DNA from 3 places in the Colwellia asteriadis genome. Region 1 is predicted to be linked to each of the others. Evidence: predicted binding sites of a transcription regulator. Region 1 holds the regulator's gene; each other region holds the start of a gene.
The links. Region 1 encodes sigma-54, which starts transcription at its own class of promoters, with help from an activator protein. Its sites were predicted from a motif close to GTTGGCACGNNNNTNGNNT; they were not measured.

Region 1 (10,722 bases):
TGTAGCTGTTATCAAATTCAAAGTTGTTGTATTTAATATTGGCATCAACGTGCCAAATAAGTAGCCCTTCACCAGACATATGCTTATCGTTGCCTTGTTTATCACGGTGCTGAACAACAAAGTACTCACTTAAGGCATTTTCTGCAGTTAACCCCGGCATTATCATTAAGGCATCTTTGCTTGTGCTTGACGGTTTTAAGCTAATACTCTGTTGGCCTGTGCCGATAAATGTTGGCTCAATCCAACCGAGTAAAAATTTTGAAAAAGCATTATGATCACCTAAGTTATTACGCATCATATCTGAGACAGGAAACTCGATAGGAGCCCCTACTGAGCTGTCGTAATCGTAATAATCAGGTAAGCCTAAGGCATGACCTGTTTCGTGAATTAATACTTGAGGATCAAAGTCATCAGTAGCATTGTTATGACTTAGCCATTGCCATGAATAGGTAGCTAGAGTTTTGCCTGATAAAATAAAGCTGTCATCGTAAATTTTGGTTTGATGACCCCACCATTGACTTGCCCACTCACCAACTTCACCGGTCCAAATAACAGAAAAATAGTCAATAATGCCATCGTTATCATTATCATATTGGCTAAAGTCGACACCTTGCTGTTCATAATAACGCAGGGCTTCTTTGATAACATCGGCCTCACCTGTAACTTCATCGCGAGTGTAAGGGGTAATATACCAATCGAGTACTTCACCAGTAATTTCAAGTTGTTCATAAGATGAACGGTAATAGAAGTTTGTTAAACTCTCATTAGGAAAACGATCAGGGTCGCCATCGCCGTAGATATGATTATAAATCACATCAGCAGATTGATGTTCAGGAGGTAATGCATCTGAAAAAGCTAATAGTAACGTAAAAGTTTTCTGGGTGCCGCTACTACCAAAACCATTTTTCCAAGGAGTAATACTTGTGGCAGCGCCTATATTCTTGGTATTACTTTGGCCAATGCTAGCGTGTTTTGACTGTAATAAATTAGGGTTTACTTGGTCATTAGCAAAGCCTTTGGCTTTGCTAATTCTCTCTTGTAAAGTACCTTGCTGTTTATAGCGTTCTAATTGCGCTTTAGTCGGAGGCTGTAAAGCGAATACAGAAAACGAAATAAGTGAAAGAGCGATAAATATCGCTCTAATAGTGTGAGATAAGTTCAACAGCATGGTTCCTTATAGTCTGTCTATACTCCCTTAGAACATTGGGAGCGTTGTAATTTTTAGCTATGTTCTTTAAGGTAAGCAAATAAATTTTTGTAATGCTTGCCTATTTTCTCAGCTTTCTTTTCTTTGGCAGCATGACGTACTAATTGTTTTAACTTTTGTCGTTCCATTGAGGAAAACTCAGTTAATGCTTGCTCTACAGCGTCGTTGCCATTGTCAATTAACTCATCTCTAAGAGTTTCTAAGTAAACAAACTTAGCGGTTTCTTGTTGATGTTTGTTTGCCATCACTTCAATAGCATGATGAATAGGCTCTAAATCTGTTTCTAATAATATTTTGGCAATATGACGAATATGACGACGTAATGCTTCATGCTTGTTAGTGATTTTATCAGCAAGCACCATGGCATCTTTTAAATCATCACTTAAAGGTAACCGACTGCGCTGGTGCTTAGACATTTCAACTAAGCTTTGAGCAAAGTCTTGCAATTTATGCATTTCACGCTTTATTTCGGTTTTACTTTTTAATTCTTCTTCTAATTCATCGATCTCATTGACTGACTGGGGCATAATAACGCTTAATACAATTAATAATAAATTACCCTTATTATACCATTAAATTTTCATTATTCTAAAGCAGTAACTAAGTGTTGAATAACGCTAGTTATTACTAAGCGAAAGTTGAAATTAAGCCGAGAGAAAGTAGATATTAATATGACTAAAGCCAATAAATCTGATGATCAATTAAGCCAAAAACTTCACGAGGTAAAGCTTAGAGTTGCCAAAGTACTTGAGTTAGCTGAATCGTTAGGTGCAGATGGCGCCGAAGTGGCAATGAGTCGTCAAGAAGGCTTAAGTGTTAGTACGCGTATGGGTGAAGTTGAAAATGTTGAATTTACCAATGATGGCGGTTTAGGTATTACTGTTTATCAGCAAGGTAGAAAGGGTAGTGCTTCTACGGCTGATTTATCAGAAGCGGCATTAACTAAAACGGTACAGGCAGCGGTTAATATTGCCAAATACACTTCTGTTGATAGTTGCTCTGGTTTAGCTGATAAATCATTATTAGCAATGTCACCACAAGATTTAGATTTATATCATCCTAAAGCGCTAACTACTGAAGAAGCTATTGAAATCGCTAAAGAGTGTGAGCATAGTGCTTTATCGGTAGATAAAAGAATTACTAATTCAGATGGCGCGAGTTTAGATAGCTTTGCAGGCTTTAAGGTTTATGGTAATAGTCACGGCCAATTAGTCGGCTATAAAAGTACACGTCATAGCTTAAGTTGTGTTGTTATTGCTAGTGACGGTGAAGATATGCAACGCGACTATGCTTATAGCGTAAACCGCGATTTTTCATTACTTAATAGTGCGAAAAATATCGGTATCGAGGCTTCACAAGAAGTGCTTTCACGTTTAAATGGTCAACAAATTGCAACGGCTAAAGTACCCGTATTATTTAGAGCTGATATTGCGAATACTGTTTGGGGACATTTTATTTCCGCAATTAGTGGCGGTAACTTATATCGTAAATCGTCATTTTTACTGGATGCCTTAGGGGATGATGTTTTCCCGAAGTTTTTAAATATTAGTGAGCGTCCTCATATCGCCAAAGGTTTGGCAAGTAGCTCTTTTGATAGCGAAGGTGTTGCAACTATCGACAGAGAAATTATCACGCAAGGTGCACTACAAACGTATTTATTAACGAGCTACTCTGCCCGTAAGTTAGGTTTGCAAACTACAGGTCATGCTGGTGGTATTCATAATTGGTTGGTTGAAGCGCAAGGCCATTCAGGAGATTTCGATGCCATGCTTAAAACCTTAGGCACAGGTTTACTAGTTACTGAATTAATGGGCCAAGGTGTTAACGTCGTTAATGGTGATTACTCACGTGGCGCGGCAGGGTTTTGGGTTGAAAATGGTGAAATAGCTTATCCAGTGAGTGAGATCACTATTGCGGGTAATTTAGCGCAAATGTTTAAAGGCATTGTGGCTGTTGGCTCTGATGTGGATAACCGTGGCAGCATTAAAACCGGTTCTATTTTAATTGATGAAATGCAAATAGCAGGTCATTAACTCCAGACACTGATAATAGAGAAAAAACATAGTAAAACGCCGATGACAGTCTCATATCATCGGCGTTTTTAGTTAATCTGAACTCGGTTTAATAGATATTTAACAAGTTGAAATATCAGCAAAAATTACTTTTCTGAATCGCTGGATTGATAGTTTTTCTTCTTTTTATATGATAAGCAAGGCAAACTTCGCGTCAATAGCTGGCCCATTGCAAGTAAATTTGACGAAGAAGCTAGGAAAAGTAGCTGCTAGAGAAACATTTGTTAAGCCGAACTCTGGTTGGTTAAGATAAAGCAGTAGCTAATGCTTACGGCTGTTTACACTAAAAACAAGGTGGCAGTCCCTAAAAAGGCAAAAATACCAACAACATCGGTAACCGTGGTAATAATTACACTTCCCGCTAAGGCTGGATCTATATTCATCCGCTTTAACAGTAGCGGAATAGCAACCCCAGCCAAACCAGCCGCTGTCATATTCATTAACATCGCAAAGGCGATAACGCCGCCTAGCATTAAATCTTGTTTCCAAATCGCCACTACACTGGCAATCAGCACTGCCCAAATAATGCCATTTAAAAAGCCAATAGCAACCTCTTTATTTAGTAATGCTCTGGCGTTACTACCACCGACATGACCAAGTGCCATACCGCGTATAACAAGTGTTAGGGTTTGGTTACCAGCAACACCACCCATGCTTGGCACCAAAGAATTCAGTACCGCTAAAATGGCGAGTTGTTGAAAAACCCCTTCAAACATGCTGGTAACTGCAACCGCAAGTAGTGCAGTAATCAGGTTAACGCCAAGCCATAATGAGCGTTGTTTAGTACTTTTAATAACGGGCGCAAAGGTGTCGGCCTCATCATCTAAACCTGCCATACTCATCATTGAGTGCTCGGCATTTTCACGAATAATATCAACCACATCATCAATGGTGATACGACCTAATAGATGCCCTTCTTCATCAATGACCGGCGCTGAAAACCAATCGTGTCGCTCAAATAATTGGGCAACATCTTGCTCGTGCATATCGGCTTGTACCGCTTCAATTTCGGCATTAATTAAGGTTTTTATAATTACATTAGCCTTAGCGGTAACAAGAGCCGCTAAAGACACTGCGCCAATAAAGCGATTATCTCGATTAACAACATAGAAGGAGTCGGTAGACTCAGGTAGCTCGCCTTTAAGGCGTAAATAACGTAATACTACATCAACGCTTACATCAGGACGTAAGGTGATTGTATCGGTATTCATAATACCGCCAGCGGTATCTTCTTCGTATGAGAGTGCTGCTTCAACTCGACTCCGATCTTGGGAGTCCATCGAATTTAAAACTTGCTTAAATACAGCATCAGGTAGTGTACGTAGTACTTCAGCAAGATCATCTACGTCCATGCCTTCGGCAACAGCAGCAAGCTTTTCGGGCTGCATGCTTTTAAGAATACCTTTTCGTACTTCTTCGTTAAGTTCTTCGAGTACCTCGCCGTGAAAGTCTGGGTCGATAAGTTGCCATAATACAGGGCGGCTCTTAGTGGTTGAAGATTCTAATATCAGAGCGAGGTCATAAGCGGGCATATGTTGCAAAAGTTTGCGAACATAAACAAACATGCCGCTACCTAATGCTTCATTAACTTGCTGTAATTTTTTTTGACTGTAATCTTGCTCTGATATCTCTGGCATAGCGGCCCTGCTCGTTAGTTCTAGCGGTCTTAAGGTATCGCTTTAACTAAAGCGAATATTTAGTTGTGGGAAGGTCTCCTTGGAAGTTGTACTAAGTTTATCGTAACGTAGTGTTTTTATCAGCTATTCTGTGATTATTTATTATAAATTATGCAATAAAATTTGTGGCTTAGCTTATTCATCTTCGTCAAATTTATCAGATATTAGCTGGCATATTTCTGCTAAAGCAAGCTCTGCATCATCACCTGTTGCGGTTATATTAACCGACTTACCTTTTCCGCCAGCGAGTAACATCAACGCCATAATACTGTTTGCATTCGCTTCTTTCTGATTTAATTCTAAGGTGATATCAGCACTAAATTTTTGACTTAATTGGGCGAGTTTGGTTGCGGCTCTTGCATGTAAACCTAGTTTATTACAAATAGTGACGGTTTGTTGGTGAGTGGTCATAAATCTTCCTTATTACTCAATGATTAATGTCGCTATTTCTTGCTAACCATAGCTAAAGCTGGCCTATTTAGGTTGATTTTACGTCGATATCTCGGTGATGAGTTTGTACATCATCACGCTCTTTGCGGAAGTTTTTTGCTAATAATTCTGCAATATACACTGAACGATGTTTACCACCGGTACAACCTATTGCTATGGTGACATAGCTACGATTATTGCGCTCTAAGTGTGGTAACCAGGTCATCATAAAGCTATTTATTTGCCAAACAAACTTAGTGACTATGGGCTGACTTGCTAGAAAGTCTTTCACCTCTTGGTTTTGACCTGTGTGCTCTTTTAAATTTTTTTCCCAAAAAGGGTTCGGCAAAAATCGTGCATCAAATACATAATCAGCATCAACGGGGATGCCATGTTTAAAGCCAAAGGATTGAAAAACAAGTACCATAGTACCGGTTTTCTTACCTAAAATGCGCTCCCTTACTAAGTCAGCTAGTTGGTGTGGAGATAATTGACTGGTATTAATGTATAAATCAGCACTCACTGAAATTGGTTCGAGTAATTTTTTCTCTAAGGTAATTGCTTGATCTAGTGCTAAGTTTTCTTTAATCAGTGGGTGAAGACGACGGGTTTCACTGAAGCGGCGAATTAAATCGTTATCATCAGCATCAAGAAATAAAGTGGTTACGTCAACCGCTTTGGGTAAGTACGCGATTATTTCTGGAATATCTTGTGGATCTTTCGGTAAATTACGTACATCTAAACTAACCGCAACAGTTTCATAATCGTTAATTACGGTATGAGTTAAGGCCGGTAATAAGTTTACCGGTATGTTATCAACGCAATAATAACCTAAATCTTCAAGCACTCTTAGCGCAACCGATTTACCTGATCCTGAGCGGCCACTGACGATAATTAATTTCATTTTACGCTTTCCCCACAACTCATTAGCGTTTAACTTGCTTGTTGAATAACATCGAACAGTTCTTGGTTGCTAGTGCACTTACGGACATTCTTTATGACCTTTTTATCACTAAATAATTTAGCAATACTTTGTAGCGTATTAAGGTGCTCTTGGCAGCTATCTTCAGGAACAAATAGACTGATAAAAACATCGACACTGCGGTTGTCAATAGCATCAAAGTCAATGGCGTTTTCGGTTGTAACTAGTACCGCCACCGCTTTACTGCTATTTGGCAAACGACCATGAGGTATCGCTATGCCATTTCCGATACCTGTGCTACCCATTTTTTCTCTATCAAGCAAACTATCGAGTAGTTCGTCTTGATCGAGCTCGGTAACCTTATTAGCGGCTAATTGGCAAATCTCTTCTAAAATTCGCTTTTTACTGGTGGTTTTTATTGCACATAAGGTACAGTCGAGGGTTAAAATCTCTGATAATTTCATAAATTGCTAAAAGTAAGTGGAAGAGCCCATAGATTGGGCTCTTATATTAAGGTGATTTAAGGCTTTATGCTACGCGACTTTTGTCGAATTAATGTTGCGCTGCTTTACCTTTGTGTTTAAGAATTTGCCTATCTAGCTTATCAACTAAAGTATCAATCGCGGCATACATGTCAGTATTAATAGCCGAAGCGAATACTTCACCGCCTTTTATATGAAGGTTTGCCTCTGCTTTTTGTTCAAGCTTTTCAACGGTTAAGATAACATGAGAGTTATTTATTTGATCAAAATGTCGCTCTAGCTTAGTAAACTTAGTATTTACATACTCACGAAGCGCATCAGTAATGTCGACATGGTGACCGGTAAGATTGATTTGCATAAGCGTTATCCTTTTGATGAGTTACTTAAAGTAAGCTTTTTCGTTGATTTGAAGGAGGAATAGATAATGACTCTCTATATTTAGCTATTGTGCGTCTTGCAACGTTAATACCTTGTTCGGCTAATAAGTCAGCCATTTTACTATCACTCAACGGTTTAGCAGGTGTTTCTGCCAAAATAAGTTTCTTGATTAGCGATCTTATTGCTGTAGAAGAACACTCTCCACCATTCTCAGTACTGACATGGCTTGAAAAGAAGTATTTAAGCTCAAAAATACCACGAGGGGTGTGCATGTATTTTTGCGTGGTAACACGTGAAATGGTTGACTCATGCATTTCAACGGCTTCGGCAATATCGTTCAGAACCATTGGACGCATAGCTTCTGGACCATGCTCTAAAAAGCCTTGCTGGCGTTGTACAATACAGTTCGAAACTTTTAATAAAGTATCATTGCGCGATTCTAAACTTTTTATAAACCATTTTGCATCTTGTAAATTGGCACGAATGAATTGCCCATCAGTAGAGGACTTCATACTCTTGCTCATTGCAGCATATTGCTGATTTATGCTGAGCTTAGGTGCGGTATCTGAATTTAGTTCAACCACCCAACGACCATTTTTTTTCTCAACGGAAACATCAGGAATAACATACTGATCATCGCCAGTAATAACCGCATCACCTGGTCGAGGGTTTAAGCTCTGAATTAAGCGCATTACTTCACGTAATTGATCTTCTTTTAATTTCGTTTTGCGCATTAATTGGCGGTAATCTCTATTGCCAAGTAAATCAATATGCTCGCTAATAATTTTCTTACTTTCAGCTAAATAAGGAGTGTTTTTATCAAACTGGTTTAATTGAATGAGTAAACACTCAGGTATTGAGCGTGCTGCTACGCCGACAGGATCAAACATATTGATGCGTTTTAATACTGCTTCAACTTCATCTAATTCGACGTCTTCAATACCAACACTTTCTAGAATATCTTCTGAGGAAACCGTTAAGTAGCCAGCGTCATCTACCGCTTCAATAATGGCGGTTGCAATAGTGCGGTCGGTATCTGAAAAAGGGGTTAATTCCATTTGCCATAACAAATGACCTTGAATTGAGTCGGTCGTTTCTCCTTGGTAAGTGTAATCTTCACTTGCGCTGCTCACAGCTCCTGTATTAGAAACGCCTGCGCTGTAACTTTCTTCCCAAGTAGTATCAATATTCAATTCTTCAGGAATATCACTTTTCTCTAGCGCTTCACTAGTACTTATTTCGTCAATATTAGCCTGTTGGTCTTCACTACCATCACTGCTGTTATTATCACTTTGTGCATCATTAGAGTTTGCAGAGAATGCATCTTCTAAACTATTTTTTTCGTCGTTGCTATCGCTTTGGCTGCTTTCGTCAATTTCTAATAATGGGTTGCTCTCTAGCACTTCTTGAATTTCTTGTTGTAACTCTAACGTTGATAATTGCAGGAGCTTGATAGCTTGCTGCAATTGTGGCGTCATGGTTAACTGTTGTCCAATACGGAGCTGTAATGTAGGGCGCATCGATGTTATGTGGTTTCCTGTTATTATTTTTAATGGTTATGATGTGACCAATAACCCATTGAACACGTTTTTCTACGATTCGGATTGATGCTATAACTATAGCGTGAATTGTTCGCCAAGGTATACATCTCTTACTTTTTGATTGGCAAGAATTTGATCCGCATCACCTTGAGCGATAATTTCACCATGACTAACAATATAAGCATGTTCACACACATCTAACGTTTCACGTACGTTATGATCAGTTATTAATACACCAATTCCTCGTTGCTTTAAGTGTATGATGATTTTTTTAATGTCGCCAACTGAAATCGGATCTACACCGGCAAAAGGCTCATCAAGTAAAATAAATTGTGGATCGGCGGCTAATGCTCGTGCTATTTCTACGCGTCGACGCTCACCACCAGATAAACTCATGCCCAAGTTATCGCGAATATGACAAATATTGAACTCTTCTAATAAGTGCTCTAGTTTTTCTAGGCGCTGTTGTTCGTTTAACTCTTTGCGTATTTGTAAAATAGCCATGATGTTATCAGTTACTGAAAGCTTGCGAAAAATTGATGCCTCTTGTGGTAAGTAACCGATACCTTGTCTTGCTCTTTCATGCATAGGCGATAATGTAACGTCTTGGTCGTTAAGTATTATTTGCCCATCATCGTTAGGTACAAGCCCTACTATCATGTAAAAAGAAGTGGTTTTTCCTGCTCCGTTAGGTCCAAGTAAGCCAACAATTTGCCCTGTACTGACGGCTAAGCTAACATCTTTAACAACTTGTCGGTCTTTGTATGACTTAGCAAGTCCACTAGCAACTAATGTATTAACCTTCGACACTTGAGTCACCTTCTTCTTTAGTCGCTTCTTCAGGTGCTTGCTCAGTAGTCTCACTGACTGTCTTTGGCTCTTTATCAAGGTCGCTTTTAGCTTTATCTTTTAGTGCTTTTTGTTTTTTCAGTAAGGTTGGCTGTAATATGGTGGTGACTGTTTCGTTATTATTACTTTCGGCTTCAAGTTTCTCACTTAATGTATTATAAATAATTTTGCTGCCGCTAACTTCGCTACCTGCTTGTTTTACTACGGCATTTCCTGCCACAGTAATTATATTTAAGCTTGGTTGATATTTTATTTCATCGGCTTGTAAGCTAATTAAGCTGCCATCTTCAAGCTCTTGCTGAAATAAAGCGGGAGAGCCTTTAGCTAAATAGACATCAGACTTTTCATCGCTGTTTTCATCTTTGTTACTAAAAACTTGTACTAAGTCTGCAGAAATCAAAATAGAGCCTTGTCTGATACTTACACTACCTAAGTAACTCGCTATTTTATTTTTTAAATCGGCAGCTGTTTTTTTAGAGTCAACGGTGATCTCTTGATTTAAGTCTTTTTTGGCAGCATAAACTACGTTAAGTGACGCTGTGAAAAACAAAGCGCTACCAAGTAATAAGCTAAGTGGCGTATTAAATTTTTTATTCATGATTTTTCTTATAAAGGGTACGTACATGTTCAGTTAGCGTCATCTGTTTAGTGTTTAAATCGATAATCAGTCCAGAACCATACATGGTAAAATCTTTACCGATTATTACAACGGTTTGATCTGAACTAATAATATTTGTATTTAAGTCTAGCTCTAAATACTTACAATGAACTTCTTCTATTAAACTATCTTGTTCGGTTGATTTTAAGCGAACACGGTGGTTCAACACGACTCGGTTATTTTTATATAATATTGCTTCTTTTGCACTCGCTTTCCAAGGTGCCTTACTACTTTTAGGGTATAACGTATAATTGGGTAACTCAAAGCGTGTTAATTCTTGCTTTGAATAATGCTCCATACGATCTGCCTCAATGGTATGAGATAATTTCCCTAAGTCAGTGTAGATATTACTTTTTAAAGCCTCGGCAATAAAGTCAGGTGTTTCTTCACTATCAATAATATCGTCTGGTTGAACAAGTTCTCCTTTCCAAACGATAATGCCATATATAGTGGCACTTAATACTAAAATAAAAAAGGCTAGGCTGTTTAACCTATTCATACACTAGCG
Region 2 (10,722 bases), on a different contig from region 1:
GGTTTCATTAAGCACCTCAAAGTGTTTTTCAATGGCTTTTGAGGAAGAGCCTTCACCAAGTAACGTATTTAATTTTTCTTTAATTAGTGGTAATAAGGTAACACTGGCAAGTTCTCTCAGTTTTTCGACAAAATCACTGTGCCAATAATGAAAAGCTTCAACACGTTTGGAGTCAACATTCCATTTCTCAGCAAAATTTTCATGTCGGTTTTTAGGGTTTGTTACCCACATTTCAATTTTGCCATTTACCACCTTGGTCTCAATGTAACCAGTCATGCTTTCCACAACTGTTAGCAGTACTTCAAGCTCGTTATTAAACGATTGTTGAATCACTAGTTCCTTATAAGCGCTTGCTGCTAACGTTGTTATAATTATTGATATTGGCGCTTTACCATCGTAGTTATTATTATCAAAAAATAATAAGTCTCTATGGCGCTTCATGATTTGAACAGCTCGCCTCAGTATTCCCTTAAACAGAGTTTGCTTTGGTAGCTCTTCAATATTTTTTGCTTCAAGTGCTGCATTAGCAAACATTCTGTCTGAAAAGCCGATGTATTTGGGTTCAAGTTTTGCTATGAGATCAAAATCTTCCGCATACCCTTTGGGATTAGATGCTTTCCATTCTTTTAATTTTTTATCTGGCACTGAAATAGCGCCATATTCATTAGCATTGTTTTGATCGGGAATAGCCGGAGTAATGTCTAGATGAAACTCGTCAGCATAATTTAATCGACACCCCCGGTTTAGTTCGCTGACTAGATCTTCAAAGTTGCCATTTTCTTTTATTCTGGCAATAACCTTTTGTCGGCATATATCTGGGTGGCTTCCTTCAGCGTTAGGTAAATAACAAATAAAGTCCAAGTCAAACTCTGCTCTAAAGACTGGTTTTGAAGTAGTCCCGATCCTTTGGCTACCTTGAGGGTAAATTTCAACACCTTCAAACATAGGGTCATCACTGTCAGCGAGCCATTTTCCTACCGACATATATCGTTGCTCAGCAAGTTCTTTTTTTGTTTTAGATGGTTCTAAGGATTGGCAAGCATACTCAAGTAACTCAGTAAATAACGTTCGTTGCTTAGTAGATAATGCTGCAAAATTCTCATTGTATAACTTAGTTTTCATACTTTTATCCTATTTATTCATTATTATTCCTGCCCTCCACTATTTATTTAATTGAACTTTTATTATTCAGTGTTAGTACAGTAACTATACTATTGTATACTCACGATACAGTCAATATATTTTTATGGAACAATTAAGGATCATGAGGTTTATTTATGAATCTCATGATTGTACTTAATTAGTGATTGTGGTATATAGGGTGTATTAAGATTTAAGATGGATGAATGTAAAAATGGCTAATTTAGAAGATATTCCTGCTTCACAACTTGAGAGGTTACGTTATATAGAGTTTTGCTTAAAATTTTTAGGGGCATTTTCTAGGTCAGATCTAATCAATAAATTTAATATAGGAACTGCTGCTGCGAGCAGAGATATTTCTTTATATAAAGAAAAAGCCCCTCAAAACTTCAGCCACTCTTCTAATTCTAAAAACTTTGCACTAGATAAGTCTTGGGAATCTTTATTCGAATTTAGGTCCTCAGAGGTTCTAAATTTATTAACAGGTAGAACTGTACAAAGCAATAATCGTTCGTATATTCCAAATGATATTTTAGATGTAATAGATGAACCAAAAGTAGATATCATAGCTCCACTATCCAGAGCTATATATAATAAAAAAGTAATTCAAGTTGATTACTTTTCAAATTCTAGTGGTTTTAGTAGTAAATTATTAGTACCTCATGCTTATATTAATAATGGTTCAAGATGGCATGTAAGAGCTTATGATAGATCTAAATCTAGATTTGCAGACTTTCTCATTTCTAGGTTTCGAAAACTAGAAAATATCGACGAAGATGTTTTAGAGCACGAATACAACTCTTTTGATAATCAATGGAATAGAATAGTAGACTTAGAAATTATTCCACACCCTGATTATCCTCATCCTGAAGCTGTCATATCTGAATTTAATATGAACGGTGGTGTTTTAAATCGCTCAGTTAGAGCTTCATCCGTAGGATATTTTCTACAAAAGCTATATGTGGATTGCTCCAAAGATTCAAGCTCTCTAGAAGAGGGGCACTACTATCGTCTTAAACTTAAAAATAGGTTGGCATTATACGGGGTTGAGAATATGCACTTGGTTCGTACTTTTGATGGATTTGAAGAATAAAGAAATAAAAAATTAAGCTTTTATTATTTATTGTTGTAGCTGAAAATTTCTATCTTACTTATTAGTGGTTTTCACTGTCTAAAAAACAAATAGTTTTATTCCTTCCTTCCCCTTTTGCCTTATAAAGTGCTCGATCAGCTTTGAAAATAAGCTGAGAGCTAGTGACTTTTGAGTTGGGGACTATACATGCCACTCCCATGCTGACTGTGACAAAAGAATTGATATCAGAGTTAATGTTTTCAATTCTTTCACTAGCTAAAGTTTTCTCAATTATATTTGTAATATGAAGAGCGCCATCTTTATCAGTATTAGGCAATAGAACAATAAATTCCTCACCTCCATACCTAGCACACAAGTCACCAGGTCTCACGAGTGAATTTTGAATTACATTAGCGACTGCCTTTAAACAACTATCCCCTTCTAAATGACCGTATGTATCATTGAACAATTTAAAGTAATCTATATCGATCATGATAATAGATATTGGTAATTCATTACGCATAGCTCTACGCCACTCGATGTCCATGTACTCATCAAGCTTTCGTCGATTAGCTAACCCCGTAAGTCCATCTGTAAAAGAAAACATCCGCAACTGTGCTTCTATCTGTTTTCGACAACTAATATTACGCACCATAGAAATCAAATATTTTTGATCATCAATCGTTATCATTGAAGCAGAAACTTCAACAAAAAGTAGCTCTCCTTTTTTGGTTTTGCACGTTAATTCATTTGACCAGCCAGCTCCTTTTGCCAAGACTTGATTTGCAAACTCTTCTAACAAGTCCATCTCTTTAGGATGGATATCGGAAATCCTCATTGTAAGTAACTCATCTCTGGAGTAACCCAACATTTTCGTTGCTGAAGGATTCACATCTATAATCCTATTTTCATCTAATAAAAGAATGAAAATTCCATCATTAGAAAATTCAAATATTTTTTGTGATAACTCACTTTCGTTTAATGCTAGCAAAGGTAAAGTCCTTTCGGATATATTGTTAATTCATAAGACACTTAAAACCAAGTACTGAATAATGAACTTGTTAGCTTCAATACTAAGCAGAATCAAACAGGCATACTCATGATCTCTTTGTAACCTTCAATTGCCTTATTTCTAATTTGAATAGCCGCATCTGAACCTATACCAGCTTTAGATCTTGCAATCATTACATCTGCTAACGTTACACTTCTATCCCCTAATTCAAATGCTGTAGTTTTCTTTCCTGCATCTTTATGTAAATCATTTACAGTATTGAGGGCGTTTGACAATAAGTCACCAAAATTATTGGTTGTATTGTTAACAATATTATCGTTGTTTTGTGGCTTTGCTATGGCTTCAAGAGACATGCTCTGCATCTGGGCCAAAAGGGAATTATTTATGGTGGTCATGATTATTTCTCAGGTGTCAATATGTCGTCATAGGTCCTTCTGTTCTTGCAACTACAATGCCAACAACAAATTTAAACCCTTAAAAATCAACAACTAAGGTGTGAGTTAATCCTATGTTTAATTCTTATATTTTATAAACTATTTACTCTTGCTTCCTACAAAATTGTAAATTGGCACCCAAATCAATGCGAAATACCAACCGTATAAATAGCTTTCTAGCAGACCTAAAAAGAAACTTTTCCAACTTATCCATTCAAACCCTGGCAATAACTTTAGCCAAGTTGAGTACATTGCGTGTTGAGGAAAGAGCAAATCAAAAATAACGCACAAGGTAAAACTTATGGCTATAAATGAACTTGTCGCATGTCCAAATGCAGATAGTGAGATCTTATGGTTCATTAGTTTTCTCCGTTGATTTTTCTGCATTAGTATTACGCTCTTTAATAAATCTTTCAGGTTCAAGGTCAAAAGTATCAAGACAATCTTTAGAGCAAAAACGATATAAGTGCCCATCTTGGAGTTTTCCATAACCTTGATCATCTCCAACTTTACGGCCACAAACAGGATCTACGAAAGAATCATTTATGTTCTTTTCCTCATGATGACCGTGGGCCATATGAGCACCACAGCCGTGACGCATCATGAAATAAAAAAGTCCAGCGAATAGTAAAAATGAAAATAAACCTTCCATAACAAGACTCCTAGTAAGGTGTGAAAATAAAAAAACGTGGCACCAAACTACTCGTACCACGTAATAGGATATTCATCATTGAATTAACAAGACTAAATCGTGTTTCTTAACGACACCTTCTAACACGCTAACTTTTGCAAAGTGATCATCAACAAGTTCTTCAACTCTTACCTGACCTGTTTTTTGCCGTTTGAAGAAATCAGCTCCTTCGTCATTATCGTCATTCATTACATAACTGTAAGATTCTAAAATTTGCCCCACCTGTGCACCATCATCTAGGCCAACACAAACATATATGTCCCCATCAGTTACAGAGATTACTTGGCCGCGCATTAGATACCTATGCGAAAAATCGCTATTTGCACAACCAGAAACAATCAAGCCAAAAACTACAACGACAACTAATTTAGAAATTTTGTTTAACATATTATTTTCCTTTTATTTATTTGGTCATTAGTATCGAATTATTATTTAATTCGATACTATTTAAATGAATAAAAACAAGATTACTTACAAACTACATTTTCTATTTGTTTAATTGCACCATATCGTGTTTTTTTACATTTCCTTCTATCACTTTTACTTTGGCATAGTGTTCATTAATAATTTTTTCAATTTTAACTTTGCCAATATTTCTTCTTTCGACAGTCTCATCTCCTTCCCCAATGTTACCTGTTTCAAAAAATCGATAGGCAGTTAATTCTTGTCCAACTTCTGCTCCATCATCTAAGCCAAGGCATACAACCATATTATCAGTTGACGATGAAACAACTTGACCTCTCATTAAGTAATTATGTGAGAAATTACTGTTTGCACAGCCCGTAAGTACAATTGCAAAAGCAACTAAAGCTATTTTTTTAGATATATTTTTTAACATGATATTTTCCTTTTTAAGTTTAAGATTAACGTTTTCTTTTAATTGAACCTGGAGGAGTTTTATGACAACTCCATGGCTCATGTTTGAAATTATCCTTTACATTTTGATCACAAAATTTGTAATAACTTTCCTTTGTATGAGTCCACCAATCATCGTGTATATCTACACCATGCTTTCTGATGACTTCCTCTATACCATCAAGGTCCAAATTGACAGCATCGTAAGCCAAATGAATTTCTTCCTCTTTTCTATTGAATGAAACTTCGTCTAGGCCGAACATTTGATCTATTTCTTCTATCAAAGCATCAATATTTTCACTAGTTACATTTGATAGTTTCAGGTTTCTAACGACCAAGTTATTTTCTCTAACTCCAACTCTACGATCTAAATCCGTCATCACGGCCTCCTTTAGTGGTTGTGTTTATTTGTTGATTTCTTACCAGACATTTTGCTTGACCCCATTTTAGGCATCATATTGCTCATCATCTCAAGATGATGTTCTGCCATCTTTATTTGTTGCTCAATGGGCTTATCAGCCATTCTTCTGTGCATTATTTGCATCATTTTAATCATAGATTTTCGATGCTTATGCATTATCTCTTGCTGCTTTTCAGGATCACTTTCTTGCTTTACTGATAACATTTGCTGCTTCATCGCAAGCATGTTGTTATGCATTTTTTCCATATTTTCATGGGACATTGCCATATTGTTATGCATGCCTTTTTTCATCTCTGCACCAATAGCTGAAGCACCAATAGTGGTAGACAAAATGCTTATAACAGCGACTAAATTAACTAATTTTTTCATTTGATTTTCCTTGTGTTTTATTTGAAAAATTGGGTATCCAAGCGGGAGTTTTAGACATATAGTTCAAGTATTCATCACCAAATTCACTGATAACCTTGGCTTCTTCCTTATTGGCAAGTCGAATGTATACTACGAGTAATATTGGAAACATTACTACGGTCGGTATTGTTGGCCACTGAAGTAGAAAACCAAACATGATTAGAATAAAGGCGACATATTGGGGATGACGACAACGTGCATACCAACCTGACACAGCTAACGTGCCAGTCTTTTGAGCTTGATGAAGTACGTTCCATGCAGATGAAAGAATAAAAAATCCAGAAACAATTAGGATATTACTTGCAATATGCAGAGGATCCCAATGTGCATTGCCTTCAAAGCCAAAAATGGTATGCAACAAATGACCGTTATCGTGAGCTAAAAAATCTATTCCTGGATAGTTTTCAGTCAACCAGCCTGATAGAAAATATATAGTTAATGGAAATCCATACATTTCTGTAAATAGAGCAACGATGAATGCAGAAAAAGCACCTAAAGTTCGCCAATCAGTTTTTGTTTGTGGCTTTGCAAAACTAAATGCAAAAAAGATAAAAATTGCTGAATTCAAAATCACTAATGTCCACATGCCATAATCAGATTCACCGTTCATTGTCACTCTCCGTCTTAATACTTTCTTCTCTACCTGTTTTTAATCCTTCCAAATACCCATCTCTGTAAGCTTCATTTTTATCTGTCAGCTCTTGAAATGTTTCTGGCTCTTTTGGTGCTGAAGCTTCTTCTTCATGACCTTTATGGTCACCATGTCCGTGACTGCCATGCATAAAGACATGCATTAAAGGACACAATAAAAGAATTAAGAATGGTAAATATTCAAAGAAGTGTTGCTGATGCTCAACTAATAAGAAGTAGCTAGCAGCCCCTATTAAACCAAGTGCTGCCCATCCTGTAGGTGTTGACCAAAAAGATTTTTGTTTATTGCTCATGTTCGTCCTCCAAATATTCCTACTCAACGATCAAAGTGCCGCTATACATCTTCATTGGACAATGAAACGGATACTGACCCGGTGCCATAGAAGGTAATTCAATCGCTTTATTTTCATCAACAGGTAACTCTTCACTGACTTCAAAATCAGGAAAAATGACTGTTGCTGCACAAGGACTCCCGTCTTTTCGAAGAAAATTGAGAGTCGTTTCTTTACCTTTTGCTACTATTATTCTAGAGGGGTCATAAACACCGTTGTTTACGATAACGGTTACACTTTCCATAGTAGAATCAATTGCTTTTGCTGGTTTATATAACCAAAACCACCAGATAATTAACGCTATAAGTACCAACCCAAATAAATTAATGATCATCATGTCATTTCTTCCTTTTCTTTAATGTTCTTGCGGCTTAAACAATCTCAATCGATTTGCATTACTCACAACCGTTAGTGAGGAGAAAGCCATTGCAGCACCTGCAATTACTGGGTTTAATAACAATCCAAAAAATGGATAAAGTAGACCTGCTGCAAATGGAACTCCTGCAACGTTATATATAAATGCACCAAACAGGTTTTGTTTGATATTTCTAAGCGTTGCTTTACTGACAGCTATTGCATCAGCTAAGCCATGAAGTGATCCTCTCATCAAGGTGATGTCAGCACTTTCAATTGCCACATCGGTTCCAGTACCAATGGCGAATCCAACATTGGCCAATGCCAATGCTGGGGCATCATTAATACCATCTCCTGTCATACCAACGATTTCATTTTGGGCTTGTAATTCCGCCACTTTATTTGACTTATCTTCTGGAAGGACCTCAGCAAACACTTCTTTTATACCGACTTTTTTTGCTACTGCATTTGCAGTAGCTCTATTATCGCCAGTAAGCATAACTACTCTGATACCACTGTTTTGTAGCCTTTTGATTGCTTCAATAGAGTCTTCTTTGATTGGATCAGATACAGCTATAATTGCTGCAAGTTTATTATCTATAGCGAGGTACATTGGTGTCTTAGCTTCATCAGCTAATTTTTGTGCTTTTGAGACAAATTCTCCTAAAAACACGCCTTTTTTAAACATCAACTTTTGATTACCGAAGAGTAAATGATGATCTTCAAGTTTTGCCTCTATACCGTGTCCAGCTATAGCTTGAAAATCACTTATATCTTCAGGATCGATCTCTTGTGCTATCGCGGAATCAACAATAGCCTGTGCAAGTGGATGCTCAGATCTGCTTTCAATACTAGAGGCTATCGTTAAGATATATTTTTCTGTATAGGATTTATCAGCAACGAGAATGTCGGTTACCGTAGGAGAACCTTCTGTAATAGTCCCCGTTTTATCGAGAATCATCGCGGTAATTTTTGATGCTGTTTGTAACGCTTCTCCATTTCTAATCAAAACTCCAGCTTCGGCAGCCTTACCTACACCGACCATCACTGACATTGGTGTAGCCAAACCTAAAGCACAAGGGCAGGCAATAATTAGAACCGTGGTTGCAGAGACAACCGCAAAGGCTAACGCGGGATCAGGACCGAAGTTAAGCCATACCAAAGCGCTAATAATAGAGATGATCATAACAACAGGCACGAAATAGGCAGATATAGCATCTGCTAAGCGCCCAATTGGTGGCTTAGAGTTTTGTGCTCTTTTCACCATATTAATAATTTGTGCTAACGCAGTATCTTTACCTACTCTTGTCGCTTTAAAAAGAATTGAACCCGTCTTATTTAGTGTTCCTGCAACGACCTCATCTTCTTCTTCTTTTGCGACAGGCATAGGTTCCCCTGTTAACATGGACTCATCTATCGACGTGTGCCCCTCAATGACTAGGCCATCTACAGGAATTTTTTCTCCTGGGCGTACTCGAACAATGTCATTTAATAAAACTTGCTCAATAGCAATATCAACTTCTTTCTTATCACGAACTACTCGTGCTGTTTTTGCTTGTAACCCAATTAAACGCTTAATTGCTTCGCTTGTTCTTCCTCGCGCTTTTACTTCTAATGCTAACCCTAAATCAATCAATCCGATGATCATTGCAGTAGCTTCAAAATAAACATGCCTTGCCATTTCAGGAACAGCCATGGGAAAGAAAACAACTACCATAGAATAAATCCATGCAGTACCTGTTCCCAGAGCAATTAACGTATCCATATTTGCACTATGATTTACAAAAGATTTCCAAGCACCAACATAAAAATGCTTACCTGCAAAATACATAATGGCTGCACATAAGATCCCTATAAATAACCAAATACCACGTTCCAACGTAGTTTCAACAGTCATTGGGCCACCTGCAATACTATAAATCATTAACGGTACGCCAAGGCCCAAGGCTATCCACATTTGTCTCATTAGACTTGTATAGTATTTTTGGTCTGCAATCTCCTTCTCATCTAATAGTTCATCATCACTTGTATCTTCTGCACTCCTTGCGTTGTAACCTATTGATTCTATGGCTTGCACAAGATCCTCTGAATCAACTTCTCCATCAACAACAACAGTCCTCAATGCAAAGTTCATCTGAGCATTTTCTACGCCAGTAACGTTTTTCAATGCTGTTTCTATTTTTCCTACACAGCTTGCACACCCAGCTCCATCAATAATCAACTCTTGAGCTTTGGTGTCTTTAATACTACTCTCTATGCTATTCATCATTACCTCCTTGAATTAAATGACAGAGCATATCTCCTGTAGGTGATTTATCAGGTTTACTCTTCCAGTCATCAATTGCATTTCTTAAGACATTCCTCAATGCTAATGCATCATTAAATTTTTTCTCTGTTTCAGCCAATCTATGCTCAACGATTTCCCGAACCAAAGGACAAGCTGTCCTGCCATTATCAGCAACTAACAGGATTTCTTTGATCTCTTCAACTGAGAAATCTAATTGTCTGGCACTAAGAATAAATTTCAGTCGCTGTTGAGCTTGTTGGTTGTAACTCTTATAACCATTTTCAGTATTCTTAATAGGCATGATAAGTCCAATCCTACTGTAGTAGCGGACCGTATCAGGCGTGGTATTCAAGACTTTTGCAAGCTGAGATACTTTCATCCCATCATTCCTTATTCAAATATATAAACAGGGTATTTCTAAAACCTATGTTTAGCTTACGACTGTGTCTAAGACACAGGTCAAGTCATAATCTAAAAGGATTAAAAAAAACTGCTAAGCCTAGGATGCAATAGCTAACAATGGGAGAATTAACTACCAAAATTAGACTTAACAGCTTAAAAAGGTTGAATCGATATGCGTATTTAAGACGCACTGATCCTAAGGATTAAATGTGAATAGGTGGTTTGAATAGGTGTAGATATACACCTGAATCAGGATGTTCGTTTTGAGAAAGAAATCTCTTACCATTATCAGCGAAATGCATAAGGCTTTGTTCTATAGGCTGAGTTGAGGTAGATATATTAGAGCTAAAGCATCCCCCGATATTGGGGCAAACGCAGTCACCTGCATTACAAGTATCACACTCTTCATGTGCAGATTGTTTATCTACTGACATGCTATTGTGATCGTGCATAGCCATTTGACTAGCAATGTGAGAGCTATTATCAGAAATCATGGGCTTTTTCATGTTTTCACAATCCATTGGCGCATACGAAGCTAAACTTTGTTGACTAAACAACAAAATTATAACAATCGCTATAACACCTCTAAAATTGAACACTATTTATTTACCATAACTTAAATTTCTCACACCCCTCATACTAGCTTATTTCCCAATAATTGTC
Region 3 (10,722 bases), on a different contig from region 1:
TTTAGGTGAAAATGGTACGGGTAAAGAAGTCGTAGCGCGCAACTTACACCAGCTAAGTGCCCGTAGCAACAAGCCATTGGTGAAAGTGAATTGTGCTGCATTTACTGCTAATTTACTCGAGTCTGAGCTCTTTGGTCACGAAAAAGGCGCCTTTACCGGTGCCATAGAGCGTCGTAAGGGGCGTTTTGAACTGGCCGATAAAGGCACACTTTTTTTAGATGAAATTGGAGAGTTATCACTCGAGGCACAAAGTCGATTATTACGGGTATTACAAGAGCGCGAATTTGAGCGCGTTGGTGGCAGTAAAACCATTGCCGTTGATCTTCGTATCATAGTCGCGACTAATCGTGATTTATTCGCTATGGTTGAGCAAGGCCAATTTCGCATGGACTTATATTATCGCTTAAATGTTTTCCCTATTAACATTCCAGCGTTAAGAGATCGCATTGAAGATATCCCACTATTATGTAGCAGTATACTCAAACAACTGAATGCCAAACTTAACAAAAGCATTACCCATATTAATAAGCGTAGTTTAGCAAAACTAACCCAGTATCACTGGCCTGGAAACATCCGAGAGCTACAAAACATTCTTGAGCGTGAAGTTATTCTAGCCCAATCAAGCACCCTCAATATTCAGCAAAAATTTACTAAAAGTCATGCGGCAATCCCCTCAATAAATAAGCCACTAGCAGAAATCGAAAAAGCTTATATCACCGAAGTTTTAACGGATTGCCAATGGATTATTGGTGGCAATAGGGGCGCAGCAAAAGTGCTGGGGTTACCTGACAGCACACTAAGATCTCGCATGAAAAAGCTTAACATCTCTCGATAACTGCCAATAGTAATTAACCCTTGCTCACCACAACAGACACAAAATCCACGCTATATCGCGCATGCACGACATATCGTGCCTCAAAGCTCCTGACCACCAAATAAAATCCTTAAAATACAAATAGATAATAAAAATTAGTTTTGGCGTAAATCTTGATATTGATCAGGGTAATTACTCAATTATGACCCTGTAAATAATTATGAAATTTGATATCAAAGAAGAGCACCTCATCATTAAACCTTATAAGTCTAATGAATCTATTTATGTAAGAGAGCAAAAAGGATTTTATCAAAGAATACGACGCTACCTAGGTTGGTTATTAATGCTCACCTTTATCGCCATTCCCTTTATTCAATTTAATGGTGAACAAGCGGTATTACTCGATGTTGCTAAACAAGAATTTCGTTTATTTTCAGTAACATTCTGGCCACAAGATTTTGTACTGTTAGCAGGCATATTTATGGTTGCCGCATTCGCACTATTTTTTATTACCACATGGCTTGGTCGTGTTTGGTGTGGCTATACTTGCCCGCAAACTATATGGACACTTGCTTTTATTTGGGTAGAACATCGTATAGAAGGTAAGCGAAATCAACGTAAAGCGTTAGACAAAGCCCCATGGAGTATTAATAAATTACAAAAAAGAGTCGCTAAACACAGTATATGGCTAGTCATGTCGTTATTTACGGCCACTACCTTTATGTCTTATTTTATTCCAGCCTCTGATCTATACAGTGAAATGATCGCTTTTGAATGGTCAGGCTTAATTACGTTTTGGGTAGTGTTTTTTACTTTCTGTACTTATGGAAATGCCGGTTGGATGAGAGAGCAAGTGTGTATTTACTTATGCCCTTACTCTCGCTTTCAATCAGCCATGTTTGATAAAAACACCTTTTTAGTCGCCTATGACACTAAGCGCGGCGAAAGCAGAGGCCCACGTAAGCGTAAAGCCGATCATAAAAGCTTAGGTTTAGGCGACTGTGTTGACTGTAACTTATGCGTGGAAGTTTGCCCTGTTGGTATTGATATTAGAAACGGCATGCAATATGAGTGCATTAACTGTGGGTTATGTGTTGATGCTTGCGACGAAACAATGAGCCGCTTTAATTACCCTACAGGGTTAATTAGCTACACTAGCGAGCAACGACTGTTAAGTAAAAAGCCACAGCCATTTAACCTTAAATTAGCCGCTTATGGCAGCTTATGTATTATGCTCGTTGCTGCATTAGGTTTATGGATTAATGAACGTATACCGTTAGAAGCCTCAGTATTACGTGATAGAAACGCGTTATATCGAGTTAATTATGAAGGCATGGTAGAAAATACCTACACCTTAAAAATTCTCAATAAAAGCCAGCAAAGTGCCAACTACCGTATTTATGTGGAAGATATTGAACTAGATAAAATAATACAAGGTGAGCCAATAAAAACGGTACAAGTCGCTGCAGGAAAAATGCAAGAAGTACCACTAACTCTAAGTGTTGACAGTTATAACTTACAGCAGAAGATGACCAATATTAGTTTTATTATTCAATCAGTTAATCAACCAACGACGGTTGTCAAAAAAGAAACCGTATTTTTTAGTGATTAAAGAAAGCAGAGCGTAAAAAAAACCTGGGCTCATTAGCCCAGGTTAATTTAACAGTTTTTCAATTTAGCAGTCTTGCTTTTCAGCGCCTGCCAATTCTTTCGCTTTTTCACACGCATCTTCAACGGCGTTTTTGCTGTCGCTAACTACTTCATCTACTTTTTCACCGGCATCTTCTGCTGGTCCATCAGAACAGCCAAACATAGTTAACACAGCAGTAAGTGCAAATACTTTGCTCATCATTAATAACTTATTCATATCATTCTCCAATTAATTTCTATTTAACTTTTATTTAGCTTTTAGGTGTTTTTATCGCAGGAATAACAAATGATAAAACCAGCAACACTACAAAAATCCAAAATAAAAACTTAGCAACTCCTGTTGCTGCTCCTGCAATACCGCCAAATCCTAGGGCGGCTGCAACAAGCGCGAAGAGGAAAAATATAAGAGCCCAACGTAACATAGAACCTCCTAAGACTTAGCAGTTAAATTATGCCGTAACTAATTTCAGTTGCTTCATATGATTATGACAATGCTGCATACGTACTTGAATTTGTAACAATGTACTTTGACATTCTGCTGGTAGTTTTTTCATCAAGGCAGCCTCAATTTTTTCTAATACTTTATCTTCAATTTCTTCTAATTGAGATACATAAGTATGCTCTGCATCAGCGCTAATAACGGCAAGTACTTTAGTGTAAGCTTCACGTAACTCTACAGAAAATGCTGAGTCTTGCTCTATTTTACCTTCATCAATTAAAACGAACGTTTGTAGTTCCGCAATAGTGCGTGCTTTTTCATTAATATTATTTTCAAAAACATGCATAAGATGAGGGTTAGAGACTTTATCCATCGCTGAGCGATAAAACTCAATGCCACCATTTAGCACTCTCACTAACTCTTTAATTGGACCCATTTCATAATTTGAATTAGACATATTAATCTCCTTTTTATATTTACTGTTTTAAATTAAAAAGCGAATTTCGCTGGTAAAGAATTTTTAATTAACAACAACAAGATATGTGCAGGAGTCATACCAAAACATTAAAAATATAAAAAACAATTACTTATAATAAACCAAGAAATAGAAAACCCCTTTTATTGTAATAATTACACGCTCCATGTAATTGCTTCATATAAGATATACAGGTAGAGAAACTGCTTTTGTAACAAAGTCATTGAATAGAGATATCAAAGAAGGGTATGCGGAGCTTTAAAGGTTGATATTTTATAAGTAGATAAGGGGCTATTGATTCAAACCTAGCTCTTTTTGTTTCTTTTTTGTTAAACCAAGAGAGACTAATCGATATGATTCCTTTAAATAGTACAATAAGTCATCATTACTGTCGGCAACATTTTCAAATTGCTGGATCCACTTCATCCCTCTATTAGCAAAATAAGGCGCAGGTTTATACCCTACCGACTCTTTTAGAAAGCCAAAATTGGTATCAGAGGTTTTAAATATAAAAGCGGGCTTTTTATCATCACCCCAACCACCAATAGCAAATACTTTGCCCCCTACCTTCCAAACATGGGAGCCGCCCCATTGCATAACATAGGTAGTACAAGGTAAAGATCTGCAAAAGTCATTAAACTCGTTGTAATTCATTTCAACTCCATAATAAAAAGCATACCACCATTCAAATAGGCAACCTGAACTCAGGTTAAGTAGTACGTATATTTTTCCTGAAAAAGTTACATTGTTAACGTGAAAACCTTACAAAACAATCAACAATCAAGTAATGAGCAAAACAATAAAATACAGTAACACAATGAAATAAAAGGATTTATACAGATTGGTATGTTGTCTGCATTAGTTAGATTGTTACATTAGTTAATTCGTTACAACAACTTGTCGTTACAACTTAAATCTTAAAATGGAGAATGATTATGAAACGCACATTAATTTCACTAGCTATGGTATCTGCTTTAACGATTACATCAGTACAAGCAAAAGATAACTCTTGGGAGAAAGAAGCTAGCGATGCTTGGATAGACGGTAAAGCTGAAGCAACATTATTATTTAATACTAACTTAAATTCTTTTGATATCAATACTGATGTTGATAGTGGCATTGTTTACCTTACAGGTAAAGTTGACCACAGCGTAGATAAAAAGCTCGCTAAAGAGTTAGTGCAAGGAATAGATGGCGTTAAAGGTGTTAAAAACCAAATAACAGTTATTGAAGGTATTGATAACAAAGAATTAGAACAACAACGCGGTATGGACGAGTCGCAATTTGTTGATATGAAAATCGCAACAGTGATTAAAACTCGTCTACTACTCGATACTGATATTAGCGGAACGAGCATTGATGTAGATGTAAAAGGCAATAACGTTACCCTAAGCGGAGAGGTAGACTCTGAAGCAGAAAAAGACTTAGTTATTAACATTGCAAACAATACTGACGATGTTAATAAAGTTACCGAAAACTTACACGTAACTAAATAGTTTTGCCTTTATGGCGCTCATTGAGCGCCTCCTAATACCCTTTCATTACCCTAATATTAACTTATGCAATTTACCAAGGAGCTATTATGCCTAATAAAAACACAGAAAAATCAAATGGTGCTATGAAAAAGCCTGTTCACCCTGTTGCCGATCAATTTGCCGATTCACTGCACTCTACAGTTGACTCAATTCATGGTACGGCGGCAAGTACTGAAGAAACACTTCGAGCTAAAAGTACGCAATCAAGTGAAGCTATGAAAGCACAAACTCGTTTATTGCGCTCGAAATGGAATCAATCGCCAGTGAAAAAATATGCCCATGAAAACCCAGTAAAAACAGCAGGCATAGCGTTTACGGCTGGTATGTTACTAACAATGTTTTTAAGGAAAAAATAGCATGACTTCGCCTCAGGATGCAGAGAAAAATACTCAGCAGTCCATAGATATGGGAGCGCAACTTAATGCGCTCCCTGAGCTAGGCAGCCGTTTACTATTGGGTTATCAACAATCATTTTCAGCATTTTTTTCATTATTACAAGCCAAAGCTAAGGCAAATATAAAAATGTTGATTGCAATTATGGCATTAGTCACTAGTGCTGTATTTCTGCTATGTGCTGTTTGGATAAGCATACAAGCAATGATTGTTTATGGCCTTATCCACCTAGGATTACCAACGTTAATGGCCGCAATTATGGTACTAACACTAAACTTATTCGTTATTTATTATCTATTAACTACCGCAATATCTTTATTTGATATTACCTATGATGAGTTTATTCACGGCTTTTTTACTGATAAGTAGAGGGGGTTTCATGACACGCCTTAGCACAGCTATTTACCGAAAAATAAACCAAGACGTCATGGTTAAAAAGGCAAAATACCAAGCAATTACTTATAACAATAACCAACAAAAATCAGCATTAATTGCTCATTGTAAAGCCATAGCCGAGTCACCTGCTTTTTTAGGTATTACCGCGCTAACTTCTCTACTTGCTTTACGTTATGGAAAATTTGCCACATTGCGACGCTTAGTAATGTTGAAACGAGTGACTGATAGCTTGATGACAAGCAGCCTCAACAATAGCAACAATAACGCACCATTTAGTTAGTTAACGGATGCTACTAAAGAATAAGGCCGCTAAAAGCACTAAATATAGAGCGCCTTTTATTCCAAAACAATTATTCGATTAGCTTCTGCAAATCAGGTAACGATACAGGCTTCAATAATACATGGTTAATACCTAATGCAACTAATGATTCAGGCTCAGGCTCCGAACCACTAATAATTGCAAGCTGCTGTGTAGCATTAATGTTCTTTATCGCTTGCGCTGCATCAAAGCCAGAGCCATCAGGTAGGTTCAAATCTAAAATAACCAAATCAAACCGCTGTTCTTGCTGATAAACTCTTAAACTTTCTTGAATGTTTTGTGCACTAAAAACTTCTATTCCTAAAGATTTTAATAATAACCCCATAAGCTCTCTAGCGTCTTTGTCATCTTCAAGCAATAAAACTTTCTTTGTTTGAGTAGTAATGGGTTGTTCACTCTCTAACGCATCTCTCTCATTGGAGGCGGCACTTAAATGATGTGTTAAGCATTCGTGTAATTGTTGAGTATCAATAGGCTTGGTTAATACTTGGTCAAAGCCCAATGCTTGTAAAGTTTCCTCGCTCCCCTTTAACGCTGCTGCTGTTAACGCCACTATTGGCGTAGTTATTTGTTGACTTCTCGCAGCAACCACAACTTCTCGCCCACCCATAATAGGCATATGTAAATCGAGAAAAACTAAATCAAAATGTTGCTGTTCGTCGCTCAGTAACGTTAACGCTTTCTGACCATTATCAACACTTGTGACTTTAGCGCCGGTAGCAGAAATGATATTAGTTAATAACAAACGAATATTGCTAACATCTTCAACAATAAGTACATTTCCCTGTAAAGTATCGTTTGTGGTTAGCGCTTTATGCTGCAGTGCTACCGGTTGTTGTAAGTTGAGGTTAACTAAGTTTTCTGATGAGACACCAGTATCAATTAAAAAAGTGAATGTACTCCCTTGACCCAACACAGAATCAACTTGGAAGTTACCCCCTAACAATTTAATCAGTGATGCACTAATTGCCAACCCTAATCCTGCCCCTTCTTCTGTTCTAGTAGTTGTGTCTTGCACCTGCTCAAATGGGTTAAATATTCGTTTCAATTTTTCTTGAGGAATGCCTATCCCCGTATCCCTAATAGAGAAATTCAAAACCGATTGATTATGCTTTTGCTCAAAGGTTAGTAATACGCGTATTTCACCAGACTGAGTGAACTTAATCGCATTATAAATAATATTTATTAACACTTGCTTAAGGCGAGTCGCGTCAGAACAAATAAACTCAGGAACAGGCGTATCAGCCTCAATGGTAAATAACAGGCCTTTTTTCTGTGCTGCGATTCCAAATAAGTTTTGTAAGTCAGCAAGAAAAGGTGACAATGCAAAATTACTTTTATTAAGGGATAAAGTATTTTCTCGGATTTTAGATAAATCGAGCACATCATTTAACAGAGCAAGTAAGTGCTGACTATTACTATGCACTATAGATAATTCGGGTTTAATACTGTCTAACTCAGCGCGGCTAAGTAGTAGGTCAGTGTAACCAATAATTGACGTTAAAGGGGTCCGTAATTCGTGACTTAAATGTGCAAGAAAGCGGTCTTTAGCGCGACTGTCTGATTCAATTTTCAAACGCTCTAAGCGCTCGATGGCTATATCTTTTCGAGCCAACGCATAGCGAATTGCTCGAATAAACTGCACACTATTGATTTCAGACTTAACTAAAAAATCTTCTGCGCCCAGCGTTAACGCCTGCGCGTCTAATACCCCATCAGATTGCCCTGTCAGCATTATAAAAGGGGTAGCACAGCCCATATTTTTGGCAGCTTCTAATACAGAAAGCCCTGTATGAGCTCCTAGCTGATAATCGAGCAAACATAAATCAAACGGTTCATCTTGTAACGCCTGCATAATTAAGTCGTAATCGCTAAGCCATTTAACATTAAACTCAAAGTCAGGTATTTCTTGTAAATAGTCTAATGCCAGAATGTAATCGTCTTCGTCATCTTCAACGAGTAACAAATTAATTAAGCGCTTATCCATTATATGTCCTTGGCTCATACAAGCTGCTAAAGCTGCCAATAAAGCACCTTAAGGTAGCTCTACTATTTCAATCCAATATTTCCCTAGGTTTTTCATTAGCTCAACTAACCCTTCAAAGTTAACCGGCTTGGCAATATAAGAGGCGGCGCCAGAGTCGTAACCACGTAATTTATCCTCTTCCTCTTTTGATGTGGTTAGTATTACAACAGGAATAGAGCGTAACTTAGCATCAGCTTTAATAATTTTAAGTGCTTCACGACCGTCCATTCTAGGCATATTAAGGTCGAGCAATATTAAATTAGGTCTTTGATAACGCTCTTTGTCACTATAGCCACCTTCGTTACGCAAATATTCAATCAATTCAACACCGTCATTCACGAAATTAATCGTGTTCAACACTCTACTTTCATCAAGAGCATCCTGTGTTAATAATCTGTCATCTTCATCATCATCCGCCATTAAGATATTAATGGCTTGGGGTTTTGAGTAATTCAACTTTTCCATCCTCAACTGTAAAAAGGTTAGCGTCAATCGGGAGTAACAGGGTAAAAATGGCACCTTCTCCTTCAGGGCTGTCCGCCGAAATATAACCACTATGCCGCTCAACAATTCGTCGACATACTGCTAGGCCAATTCCCGTACCTGCATAGTCTTTTTGACTGTGCAAACGTTGAAAAGGCGTAAATATTTTCTCATTGTACTGTTCAGAAAACCCAATGCCATTATCGAGTATTTCTATTTTAATCCACTGCGTATCCGTTGCTACTACGCAGTATTCTGGGGAGCTAACAAGTTCGCCACGAATAACTATATGAGGCTGTTGCCCTGGTTTACGGAACTTTATTGCATTAGAAATTAAATTCAAAAATAGCTGACCGAGTTGACTACCATCGGCTTGAATTTTAGGTAGATCTGACAACTCTATGTTAGCGCCACTTTCTTGCGTAGCAATTTCTAAATCATCTAATACTCTTAGTAATAACTCATTTAAGTCAACCTCTTGGAAAGGCTTGCCCTTGGTGGTTACCCGTGACAGTTCTAATAAGTCACTAATGAGTACCGACATCCGTTTCGCTGCTGCATTCATCCTAGCTAAATAATCAGCACCCTTATCACCTAATTCAGCTGAGAAGTTACTGGTGAGCCTATCGCCAAAAGCTCTGATTTTTCTTAACGGCTCCTGTAAGTCATGAGAGGCAACAAATGCAAAGTCCTCAAGCTCCCTATTACTACGGTTTAATTCCTCGGTATACACCTCAAGTGCATGAGTCCGTTCTATAACACGAGCTTCTAAGGTGGCATTGTATTGTTCTAACTTCTCTTTAGTGCTGCGAATACTATGAATGTGCTTCATCAGCAAAATCATCATAGTCGCGCACATAAATACACTTAACGCGGTAAACCAGATCACATTACTACCAGCTTTGGTTCTTGTTTCGTCTAATCGCTTAAGTAAGTTTTCTCTTGTTTGAGTTTCAGCCTGAATAATAGTGCTGTACAAATGACGAAAATTAATTTGTTCTTCGTCAATTTCTTTAAGTTGCTGCTGGGCAATATTAGCCCCAAAACCGACAGCAACATCAATGCTCGCTTTGAGTTTTTTTAACTTGGCTTGTGCTAATAGCGTAAACGCATCTATTCGGCCTTGCTGAGCCTCACTTTGTGAGCGTGACTGTTGAACATTTTCTAAACTCAAAGCAAACTTATCTAATGCTTTAACATAAGGTGCTAAATGGCTTTCATCTCGAAATAACAAATAGCCTCGCTGCCCGGTTTCAGCATTAAGTATGTCGATATGCAAACTGTCAATAACCAGCATAACCTCGCCAGTATTTTGCAAGTTACTTTGTATTTCAGCTAGTTTTTTAATGTTTTTCAGCCCTATTGAGGCATTTACAACAATAGCTAACACTAACAGCATTGCCCCTAACCAGGCTAAGCGAGTAATGTTTAAGTTATTTAAATAACCTGAAATAACGATAATTAATTTTTTCATTGATGTAGCCATTTACTTCACTAAGGTTTGCATAATGGCGCTACATTCTTTTGAAGCACTAATTATTTGGTCGGCTAATTGCTTAATATCTGCAGGACTTGCAGATTGCTCAACCATTAGCTTTAACAACTCTGCTTGCATAGAAATGTGATTAAGAGGTTTACGTGCGTCATGAATCACCATTTCTAATTGCTGTTGTTCAGGCATATTCGTTACTCCTTTTAATAATCAATATTCACTTAGTATTCACGATTAATCACACTAACTATAAGCATTAAGGCGGTTATAAAGTGTTTTAGTACTAATACCTAAAATTTTAGCGGCGGTTGTTTTATTACCATCAACCGACTCAAGTGTTTTAAAGATCAGCTCTTTTTCTAAATTCTCTATAGTTTGACCGACAATAACAGGCTGATTCACATTAGTAGCAGGTGCTATTAATGACGTATCAGTTTGCTCATTCATTTGTTCACTAATCGTTTGGCTTTGAATAGAGTTTTGCAGCTTAGCCTGAGAAAAAGGTGATTCAAATGTTGATGGAAAAACCAAATAACCTGACGTCATATCCGCCATGATAAATGCACGATAAATAGCGTGCTTCAACTCACGAATATTACCTCGCCACTCGTAATTAACGAGTCGAGTTAAATCGTCATCACTGAGCTTAAAATCACTTTCGTGCTCTTTATTAAGTTGATTGAGAAAGTGCTCAGCAAGT

Region 2: fliE (flagellar hook-basal body complex protein FliE) is a predicted target of sigma-54. The motif match lies at 3,665-3,683, and genes of this name have one in related genera.
Region 3: ABD005_RS09505 (BON domain-containing protein) is a predicted target of sigma-54. The motif match lies at 4,219-4,237, and genes of this name have one in related genera.

The regions. Positions count from the first base shown of each region.
Region 1 covers NZ_BAAAFA010000001.1:566,852-577,573, reverse strand. Annotated here, with positions in the region: gene ABD005_RS02425 (M6 family metalloprotease domain-containing protein) at 1-1,162, opposite strand, end outside; gene yjgA (ribosome biogenesis factor YjgA) at 1,222-1,734, opposite strand; gene pmbA (metalloprotease PmbA) at 1,879-3,240, shown strand; gene mgtE (magnesium transporter) at 3,558-4,916, opposite strand; gene ABD005_RS02405 (HPr family phosphocarrier protein) at 5,091-5,366, opposite strand; gene rapZ (RNase adapter RapZ) at 5,434-6,288, opposite strand; gene ptsN (PTS IIA-like nitrogen regulatory protein PtsN) at 6,318-6,770, opposite strand; gene hpf (ribosome hibernation promoting factor) at 6,859-7,146, opposite strand; gene ABD005_RS02385 (RNA polymerase factor sigma-54) at 7,172-8,686, opposite strand; gene lptB (LPS export ABC transporter ATP-binding protein) at 8,783-9,517, opposite strand; gene lptA (lipopolysaccharide transport periplasmic protein LptA) at 9,504-10,154, opposite strand; gene lptC (LPS export ABC transporter periplasmic protein LptC) at 10,147-10,713, opposite strand; gene kdsC (3-deoxy-manno-octulosonate-8-phosphatase KdsC) at 10,710-10,722, opposite strand, start outside.
Region 2 covers NZ_BAAAFA010000003.1:188,791-199,512, forward strand. Annotated here, with positions in the region: gene ABD005_RS05620 (nucleotidyltransferase domain-containing protein) at 1-1,122, opposite strand, end outside; gene ABD005_RS05625 (BrxR family transcriptional regulator) at 1,355-2,233, shown strand; gene ABD005_RS05630 (sensor domain-containing diguanylate cyclase) at 2,295-3,203, opposite strand; gene fliE (flagellar hook-basal body complex protein FliE) at 3,296-3,619, opposite strand; gene ABD005_RS05640 (DUF5676 family membrane protein) at 3,758-4,045, opposite strand; gene ABD005_RS05645 (YHS domain-containing protein) at 4,008-4,310, opposite strand; gene ABD005_RS05650 (hypothetical protein) at 4,386-4,736, opposite strand; gene ABD005_RS05655 (hypothetical protein) at 4,837-5,187, opposite strand; gene ABD005_RS05660 (cation transporter) at 5,213-5,584, opposite strand; gene ABD005_RS05665 (hypothetical protein) at 5,596-5,994, opposite strand; gene ABD005_RS05670 (methyltransferase family protein) at 5,978-6,643, opposite strand; gene ABD005_RS05675 (DUF2933 domain-containing protein) at 6,633-6,977, opposite strand; gene ABD005_RS05680 (cupredoxin domain-containing protein) at 6,997-7,353, opposite strand; gene ABD005_RS05685 (heavy metal translocating P-type ATPase) at 7,372-9,636, opposite strand; gene ABD005_RS05690 (MerR family DNA-binding protein) at 9,629-10,036, opposite strand; gene ABD005_RS05695 (hypothetical protein) at 10,263-10,565, opposite strand.
Region 3 covers NZ_BAAAFA010000006.1:24,662-35,383, forward strand. Annotated here, with positions in the region: gene ABD005_RS09475 (sigma-54 interaction domain-containing protein) at 1-835, shown strand, start outside; gene ccoG (cytochrome c oxidase accessory protein CcoG) at 1,035-2,426, shown strand; gene ABD005_RS09485 (hypothetical protein) at 2,490-2,681, opposite strand; gene ABD005_RS09490 (DUF1328 domain-containing protein) at 2,716-2,886, opposite strand; gene ABD005_RS09495 (PA2169 family four-helix-bundle protein) at 2,914-3,360, opposite strand; gene ABD005_RS09500 (MmcQ/YjbR family DNA-binding protein) at 3,670-4,032, opposite strand; gene ABD005_RS09505 (BON domain-containing protein) at 4,314-4,874, shown strand; gene ABD005_RS09510 (DUF883 C-terminal domain-containing protein) at 4,961-5,269, shown strand; gene ABD005_RS09515 (hypothetical protein) at 5,271-5,675, shown strand; gene ABD005_RS09520 (hypothetical protein) at 5,686-5,982, shown strand; gene ABD005_RS09525 (response regulator) at 6,053-8,047, opposite strand; gene ABD005_RS09530 (response regulator) at 8,057-8,503, opposite strand; gene ABD005_RS09535 (sensor histidine kinase) at 8,475-10,004, opposite strand; gene ABD005_RS09540 (histidine kinase) at 10,017-10,211, opposite strand; gene ABD005_RS09545 (sigma-54-dependent transcriptional regulator) at 10,266-10,722, opposite strand, start outside.